One region of the Haloleucobacter albus genome, then DNA from elsewhere that is predicted to be linked to it. Evidence: riboswitches for the same ligand, from Rfam matches in the RefSeq annotation. Region 1 holds a riboswitch; the other holds the start of a gene.
The links. Region 1 has a riboswitch for cobalamin ahead of ACT6QH_RS12040 (DUF4198 domain-containing protein). Riboswitches for the same ligand answer to the same signal wherever they lie in the genome.

Region 1 (4,366 bases):
GGTGAACAGCAGCAGATGCACCAGACCAGCCGGCACATGCAGGCGATGCAGAGCATGCCCCAGACGCACCGGCTCCATGGAGCCGACCAGCGACAGCAGCATCAGCACCACCGCATTGGCCTTCAGTGCAATATCCACCGCCCGCAGCAGGCCCTCCCGGCTGGCCGGATAGCCGAACAGCGAGAACATCTCCTCTCCCGGCACGGTGAAGGGCAACAGCAACAGCATGAACAGCACAAAGCCATCCATGGCGACCATGCGTTTCAGCGTGCGCGCCATGGGCAGGCGCGCCAGCAGCATCACCAGCCCGGCCGCCAGCACCGCAAGTGACAGGGCGACAAGATCATGCAACGCCACCACCACCAGAGCAAAAGCGGTGGCCGCCAGAATGCGGCTACGCGGGTCCAGCCTCTCCAGAAGAGAAACGGGGGCACGGCCGGCCATGCTGTTGGCCAGAACCGGCGCGCTTTGCCCGCTGGCTTGCAGATGCGCCATCGCCCTAGCCTCTGGCCAGCTTGCGCCGTGCCGCCAGATAGAAGCCAAGGCCGAACAGCCCCAGAATATAACCTATGCCCCCCAGAACATTCTGAAGGTTGGTTTTTTCCTGATAGGCGGCGATCTCGCGACGCAGCGGCACGATCTGCTTTTGCACCACGGTGGCGATCAGCTTTTCCTGAGCGGCCATGGTGAGCGCAGTGGGCGTTTCTTCCAGAGATGCGGCAGCGCCGGCCTGTACAGCGGGCGCAGCAGCGGGGGCTGCGCCAGAGATAGCGGGCAGTTCATCCGCCTCCATGCGCACCTCGGCCACATGCCCGCCGCCCAGATTGGCGCGGAAGATATGCGCTACGGCGCGGGTGGGGCGGAAGGTGAAGAGGCCATCCTCATCCGTCTTCACCTCACCCAGCCTGTTGCCTTGCGGATCGAAGATCTCTACCGGCACATCCTGCGCCATATCGCCATTGGAAAAGCCGATATCGCCGGAGATCACATCTCCCTCCGCGTAGACGGAGGCGATCACCTTATGGGCGAAAGCCGGGGTGGACAGCGCCAGAAGTAGCGCCACAATGCCAGAAAACAGATGCGTTTTCATCAGGATGCACTCCCCTGCGGCGCCTGCATCACGCCGAACAGCTCCGGCTTGACCTGCCGGGCAAGATAGACCGCCGCCCCGGTAATCAGCGCTTCCACCACCATCACCGGAATATGGGCGATGAAGACGAACTGCGCCGCCGGCAAGAACTCCTCGCCGCTCATGGCCAGAGACAGCGCAACGAAACAGGTGGTGAAGACAATGGCGAGCCCGCCGCCCAGCGCGCCCCACAGGGCAGATACCATGGGCGAGGCCGAAGCCACGCCGCGCCGGCACAGATAGAAGACCAGCACGGCCGGCAGGGCGATATTCACCGCATTCACCCCCAGCACAGTGATGCCGCCAAAGCCGAAGAACACCGCCTGCAACAGCAGGCCCACAAACAGCGCAGGAAACGCCGCCCAGCCCAGCACCAGCCCGGCCAGCCCATTCATGATGAGATGCACGCTGGACGGACCAATGGGGACATGAACGAGCGAGGCCACAAAGAAGGTGGCGCTGAGCACCCCCGCCGCCGGAATCTTCTCCATGGTGAGGGATCTCAGCCCCAGCGCCAGCCCACCAACCGCCACCACCGCCCCGGTCACCAGAACCGGCGTGGACAGGGCACCATCAACAATATGCATGTGCAGCCCTCCTCGAACCTTCAGAACATCCATCGCTTTGCCCGCACGGGCATGGTGCGTGGACCATGGGCCGGCCGCACCGGAAGGGCGTGGCCGGCCAGGTTCGGCCTCAGGGCTGGGGAATCTCGTCAGCGCGGACCCAGATCACCGCATCCTGGGAGAGTTCCTTGCCGTCATGGGTCTTTTTGGGGCCCGAGCCGAGCGCCGCGAAGCCCCAGTAACCGGCCTTGGGCACACCGAAGGTAAATTCGCCATTGGCATTGGTGATAGCCACCACAGCGCCACCCGGCATGGGCGCAGCCTTGGGCTCGGCCGCCTTCTTTTCACCCGGCACAGGCTCAGCGGCCATATATTCCACTTCCACCTCAACACCCGGCACGGGCTTGCCTTCAGACAGCACGCGGCCGGTAAAGGTGGAGCCGGCAATGATGTTCGTCGGCCGGTTGAGCGGCACGATCTCGGTCACCAGCCCCTGCGGCTCGGACCAGTCCGTGGGCAGCTGACGCAGATTCACGTAGCTCTTCGCGATCTGCTGGATGTAGATGTCTTCGCTGCCTTCCAGATAGGGCTCGGGCACGGCCACCAGCACATAATCGCCGGGGCGCTTCACCGGCAGCACGCCTTCCCAGGCCTGCGCCTCGCTCTCGCCCGCCCGGAAGCTGAACGCCTTGAGGGACGGCTTCAGGTCAATCTTCTTGCCGCGATGCACCGCATAAAACTCCTGCGGCTCACCCATCGCCATGACAGGCCCCAGTTCGAAGGGATGCCAGAAAATGAGCTGTACCGGCACATTGCCGGGCTTTTCCAGATTGGCATCGGTAACATAGACAAGCTGGAAATGAGCCGAAGCCATATGGGGCGCGCACACCAGAGCCGCACCCAGCGCAAAAACAGATGCGCCAGCCTTCATCATCTTGCGAAACAACACGTTCCCGTCTCCCCAATACCGGACAGCACCGCGCCTGAGGCGATGTGGCGGCACATGCGGAACGAGGGGCAAAAGCATGGGCGTGGAGCACGGGGCAGCCGGAGGCTGCACGGAGCCCAACCGCCAAACGCACACCCCGGCGTCCAATTGCGGAAAGAACGCCGCTGAGGCGACGTTCCGTGTCCAAGGCAGGTCTCCTGGCTCACGGGTCTTCGCATGGGCCTCGCCTTCCCGGGATAGTCCCAGTGGCATGGTGAGGCCGGGCTCGCCGTTCACAGTTGCGGGGGCAGCCACGGGTTTGAAGGGGCTTTGCCCCCACGCACCGTGTTCCCTCTTCGTCCCGGGCGTCACCACCCGGAAACCTTCGACACAGGCAAGAGGGGCTAAAGCGCCCCTCAAGTCAATTGCTAATATGGCAGGGCTGCACCATTCAGCGCAGCCTCGCCCCCTCCCTGCGGATCAATCCCAGGCTAATGCGCCGCCATTTTGATATTCGATGACGCGGGTCTCGAAGAAGTTCTTTTCCTTCTTCAGATCCATGGTCTCGCTCATCCAGGGGAAGGGGTTTTCCGTCTCGGGAAACACCGGGGCAAGGCCCAGCTGGGCGCAGCGCCGGTTGGCGATGAAATGCATATATTGCGCGCACAGGCCGGCATTCAGCCCAAGGAAACCGCGGGGTATGGTATCGCGCCCATAAGCGGCCTCCAGCTCTGCGCCCTCCTTCAGCATGGCTCGCACATCCTCCTGAAAGGCCGGGGTCCACAGATGCGGATTCTCCAGCTTGATCTGGTTGATGACATCAATGCCGAAATTGAGATGAATACTCTCATCACGCAGAATATACTGATACTGCTCTGCGATCCCCACCATCTTGTTACGCCGCCCCAGAGAGAGGATCTGCGCAAAGCCGGTATAGAACCACATGCCCTCGAACACGACATAGAAGGCCACCAGATCCCGCAGGAAGGCCCGCGCCCCCTCTTCCGTTTCGGTGGAAAAGGCTCCATCGGCAAGGTTTGAGGTATATTTCAGCGCCCACGCCGCCTTGTCGGTGATGGAGGGCACTTCGCGATACATGTTGAACAGCTCACCCTCATCCAGACCCAGACTTTCAACAATATACTGAAAAGTATGTGTATGCACCGCTTCCTCAAAGGCCTGTCGCAACAGATATTGCCGGCATTCAGGATTGGTGATCTGCTTGTAGATGGCGAGCACGATATTGTTCGCCACCAGGCTTTCAGAGGCCGCGAAGAAACCGAGATTGCGCTTCAGCATGCGCCGCTCATCGTCTGTCAGCCCCTCGCGGGATTTCCACAGCGCGATATCCGCCTGCATGGAGACTTCCGTCGGCATCCAGTGGTTGTTGCAGCCGGCAAGATACTTCTCCCATGCCCATTTATACTTCATGGGCAGAAGCTGGTTTACATCAGCCCGCGCATTCAACATGCGCTTTTCATCCACCGAGACGCGCCCGCCAGAGCGATCAATACCGCCCAGCCCGGTGGCGTCCCCCTCCTGTGGAAGAGACGCCGGAATGGCCGGGGCCGGCACAGGGACAGGTCGGGCGGGTTTGGCCGGGGCAAGTGGCGTATCAGACCAGTCGAGCATCACAACACTCCTTCTCTGCTCACTGGCAGGCTTCACATTCGGGATCATTGATGGAGCAGGCCGCGGGGCTGGAGGCCGGGCTCTCCACCGGAATGGGCGCAGATGCGGAAA
Region 2 (4,366 bases), on a different contig from region 1:
GTGCTGGGCCATCACCTGTTGGGCCAGAACCGGGCTGAATGCGCCGGGTGCGGAAACCGCCATCAGCATGACAAGCCACAGCCTCGCCGCCTGGAACATGAGGCCAAACGCGGATTTTCGGGACATTGCGGCCTTGATGCAGGGCCTTGGCACAGCGGGCTCTTTCATGTTGCGCTGTTTCAGCCGGGCAGGCGACGCCATGCAGACATGGCCTGCCCGAATGGGACTGAAGCTTACAGCAAGAAACCACGCCACATATGCGGCGCGGCCTCAAAATCTGTCAGCTCAACCGGCCGGCCTCAATAGGTGAGGCGCACGCCGGCAATGGCGGTGAGGCCGGGAGCTTCCCAGCCATTGGGGTTTTCATAGCTTTCATCAAGCAGATTGTTGATGCGGCCGAACACCGTGGCGTTCTCGTTGATCTCGTAGTTCGCCGAGACATTCACGAGCGTATAGCCGGGCTGTTCCACAATGGCGGAGGTCACGCGGTTGATGTCCCACCAATCGGTCACGGTCACCAGCGTGGCGGTCAGCAGCAGCTGTTCAACGGGTTGCCAGTTGAGCGCGAGGCTGAACTTGTTGTCTGGCCGGCGCAGCGGATAGCAGGAGGTGGCGGTGCGCTGGGCGCAACTGGTGCCAAAGGACTGCCCCTGCGGGAAGTGCCCCACCGTATTGGTGTGGGTGTAATCGGCCCGAATGGAGAACTGCTCGGAAAGCTTCAACGCCAGAAAGGCTTCAACGCCATCACTCGTAGCGCTGGAGAGGTTCTCGTTGGTGTAGTTGCCGGTTGTCATGTTGCGGGCGGTGACAATAAGGTTCGTCACATCATTGTAGAAATAGGTCAGGCCGAAGCTGACTTTGTCATCCCACAGATATTGTTCAAAGCCGACATCCCAGCCGTCGCTCTCTTCGGGCTTGAGGTTGGTGTTGCCGTAATAGGGGGCATAAAGCTGATAGAGGGTCGGCGCCTTGAAGCCGGTGCCATAGGTGAACTTCAGCTTTGTGTTGGTTTCTGGAATCCAGAGCGCAGGCGCAATACGCCAAGTGGTATGGCCACCCCAGGTATCATAATCATCATAGCGGATATTGGCCGCGATGAAGAGACGATCCCAGAAAGACGTCTGAAGCTGAGCATAACCGGCCGTATCGTCGCTGCTGGCATCCATGCTGGTCCAGGCAGATTCGGAGGTCATGTAATCACGCTTGTGTTCCACGCCGACAAGCAGGTTCTGGCCGGGCATGAAATCATAGCTGGAACGCCAGTAATAGGTCTGGCGGTCACCGGAATATTCGCTGAGATTGTTCTTGTAGAGGCTGGTATTGTCGCGCGCATAATTTGTAGCGGCAACACCGAAGGTGTTGACCAGCGCGCCATCCAGCAAGGACCAGATGCCTTCACCCTTGGTGATGAAGGTCGTGGCGTGGGTCGTATCCTGGAAGGGGGCCGGCGCGCTCTCATATGTGGCGCTGTTCCACAAATCCGAGGTGTAATCGAGCCAGGCGTTAATGTAGCGGGCGGTGTAGTTGATGGTGAAATTGTCGCTCACATCCAGGTCGAAACGCCCGGAGAGCGTGAGGTTTTCATTCCGGTTGTCATTGTTCGGCATGCCGAAGGGAATGATGGATTGCGGCGTGACCGGAATGGCCGTACTGGCATAATTGCCGATATTCATATTGTAGGAGAAGCCCTGCATGGCCCCCTTCAGGCTCGCGACCTGATTGAAAGTGCCAAGGCCACCGGCTTCCAGATAACCGGAAAGCTGGGCCGGGCCGCTGCCGCGCTCGGTCGTCATGGAGATGACGCCGCCAATGGCCTCCGAGCCATAAAGGCCGCTCTGCGGGCCACGCAGAACCTCAAGCCGGGCCATGTCATTGGTGAACATGTAGCCGAGATCGAACGTATTGCCGGGGCTGGATGGGTCGGCAAGCTCAATGCCGTCCAGCATCACCTTGACCTGGCTGGAGCTGGAGCCACGAATGAACACGGAGGTTGAGCTGCCGGGGCCGCCCGTCTGCACAACATTCAAGCCGGGAACGGATTGCAGAACATCCGGGACGCTGCGCTCCTGACGCTGCTCGATCTCCTCGCCGGTCACTACGGTCACCGAGCTGGCGACTTCGCGGCTGGGTGTGGCCTGGGTGGTGGCGCTCACCACCACATCCGGCAGGGCGATCTGTTCCTGAATCTGGATCTCTTCAGCTTGCTGCGTGTTTTCGGCAGACTGGGCAAAAGCCGGAGTTGCGGCCATAGCGATGCTGATTGCCAGCAGGCTGGCGCTGGAACAACGCATATGGCGGGTAAGAGCCGCTGTATCAGGAGCCTGTTTTGTGGCGCCGAATGCAGCACGGAGCTGGTGGCTGAAGGGAGCGGAACGCGGCATGTGAACCTCTGGCGAAACGCCAATGTGGACACGTCACCGCGAACGAAGCGTCGTTTCCATGTCGGGAGACATGAAACTGTTCACCGCATCGGGGAGCCCCGCCCGACGTGCTCGCGTGTGACCACGGGTGACGGCAGGTCTCCTGGCTTGTGGGTCCCTGCCTGTCTCCACCTTCCCAGGCCCCTGATGCCCAGTGGTCTATTGGAGAGAGGCTCGCCACTCACAGTTGCGGGGGCAGCCATGGATTTGATGCGCAGATGCACATCTCACCACGTTCCCTTTTCATCCTTCTGGGAAGGATACCGTCGGAGATGGAAAATAGGGATTCGTAACGTCAAGCGTCAATGGACCTATTACAGTTTGGTAACATCTGTGGCCGCATTGCAACATAAGCATGTTCAGATCCGGGCGCGGGGACGGATATTCTGCGCCCAGCCCGCCTGCCGCGGCAGGTCCGCGGCAGACTGAAAGATGAGGCTTCTTCCCTGTGAGGGCGGGAAGGGGCTCAGCGGTTCTTGAATTCCGCTGCCCGCTTTTCGGAGAAGGCACGCATGCCTTCCTTCTGGTCTTCTGTGGCGAACAGGGCATGGAAGGTGCGCCGTTCAAACAACACGCCTTCATTCAGGCTCACTTCAAAGGCGCGATTGACTGCTTCCTTCGCGGAAAGCACGGAGGGTTTGCCATAATTGGCGATGGTGCGGGCGGTTTCCATCACCTCTTCCATATGGCGCTCGGCCGGCACCACGCGGGAGACAAGGCCGGCGCGCTCGGCCTCTTCAGCGCCAATCATGCGGCCGGTCAGCACCATGTCCATGGCCTTGTATTTGCCAATGGCGTGGGTGAGGCGCTGCGAGCCGCCCATGCCGGGCATGACGCCCAGCTTGATTTCGGGCTGGCCGAATTTGGCGGTTTCGGAAGCGATGATGAGGTCGCACATCATGGCCAGCTCACAGCCACCACCCAGCGCGAAGCCGGAAACCGCCGCGATCAGCGGGGTGCGGCAGTGCGCCACGGTCTGCCAATCGGAGAACCAGTCATCCAGCAACATGTCCACGGCAGAGCGCTCTGCCATTTCCTTGATGTCGGCACCGGCGGCGAAGGCCTTTTCGGAACCTGTCACGACGATGGCGCCCACGCCGGTATCCTGATCGAGCGCGGTGACAGCCTTGGCCATGGCGGTCATCACCTGGAAATTCAGGGCATTGAGTGCTTTGGGACGGTTGAGGCGGATAATGGCGACGCGCCCCTCGCGCTCTATGAGGATGACATCTTCAGCGGTGTTTTCGGTGGTCCCGTTGGACATGTGCTGCTTCCTCTCGACGCCAGCCGCCGGAGCGGCGGAAAAATATGCCGCGGCTGATCTGCCGGGGCGAGCCACCGCATATAAAGGAAAGAATGCGGGGTGTCGCTATTTCGGCATGTGGATGGAAGATCTGCGGCAGGCCATGTTGAAGGTGAGTGTGGCGGATGTGCCGCAGCCAGCCTGCGCCGCAGGGCCATGGCGGATCTCGCATTGCGGGGCAGGCCCGCCATTCCCTATAATTTCACGTCCTCAGTAAGGGGTGTGTGATGACATATTGTTGCGGCGTGCTTGTGCGTGAAGGGCTGGTGCTGCTTGCGGATACCCGGACAAATGCCGGGGTGGATAATATTTCCACCTTCCGAAAGCTCCACATTTTTGAAGAGCCCGGCCACCACGTGATCGGCATTGCCTCGGCAGGAAATTTGTCGGTGACGCAATCCGTCATCAGCCTGCTGCGTGAGGGCTTCGAAGATGAGGTGACTGGCGAGAACCGCCAGTTGCGTGATTGCCATGGCATGTTTCAGGCGGCGCAGCTTGTGGGGCAGGCCATTCGCCATGTGCAGAAGGTGAATGGTGTGGTGATGGAACAGAGCAGTTCCATCAATTTTGAAGTGTCTTTCCTGCTGGGCGGGCAAATTCAGGGTGGGCCGCTGCGCCTGTTCATGGTCTATCCGGCCGGAAA

Region 2: it holds a riboswitch for cobalamin, as region 1 does, so the genes downstream of both, ACT6QH_RS12925 (TonB-dependent receptor plug domain-containing protein) here and ACT6QH_RS12040 (DUF4198 domain-containing protein) in region 1, are expected to answer to the same signal.

What each region holds. Positions count from the first base shown of each region.
Region 1 is NZ_JBQWAS010000028.1:463,320-467,685, forward strand. Features, by position in the region: gene cbiQ (cobalt ECF transporter T component CbiQ) at 1-495, opposite strand, end outside; gene ACT6QH_RS12030 (NikL family nickel/cobalt ECF transporter subunit) at 500-1,090, opposite strand; gene cbiM (cobalt transporter CbiM) at 1,090-1,716, opposite strand; gene ACT6QH_RS12040 (DUF4198 domain-containing protein) at 1,826-2,644, opposite strand; cobalamin riboswitch at 2,815-3,025, opposite strand; gene ACT6QH_RS12045 (ribonucleotide-diphosphate reductase subunit beta) at 3,104-4,255, opposite strand; gene ACT6QH_RS12050 (ribonucleoside-diphosphate reductase subunit alpha) at 4,275-4,366, opposite strand, start outside.
Region 2 is NZ_JBQWAS010000029.1:91,703-96,068, reverse strand. Features, by position in the region: gene ACT6QH_RS12930 (ABC transporter substrate-binding protein) at 1-126, opposite strand, end outside; gene ACT6QH_RS12925 (TonB-dependent receptor plug domain-containing protein) at 300-2,381, opposite strand; cobalamin riboswitch at 2,497-2,703, opposite strand; gene ACT6QH_RS12920 (enoyl-CoA hydratase) at 2,887-3,684, opposite strand; gene ACT6QH_RS12915 (proteasome-type protease) at 3,951-4,366, shown strand, end outside.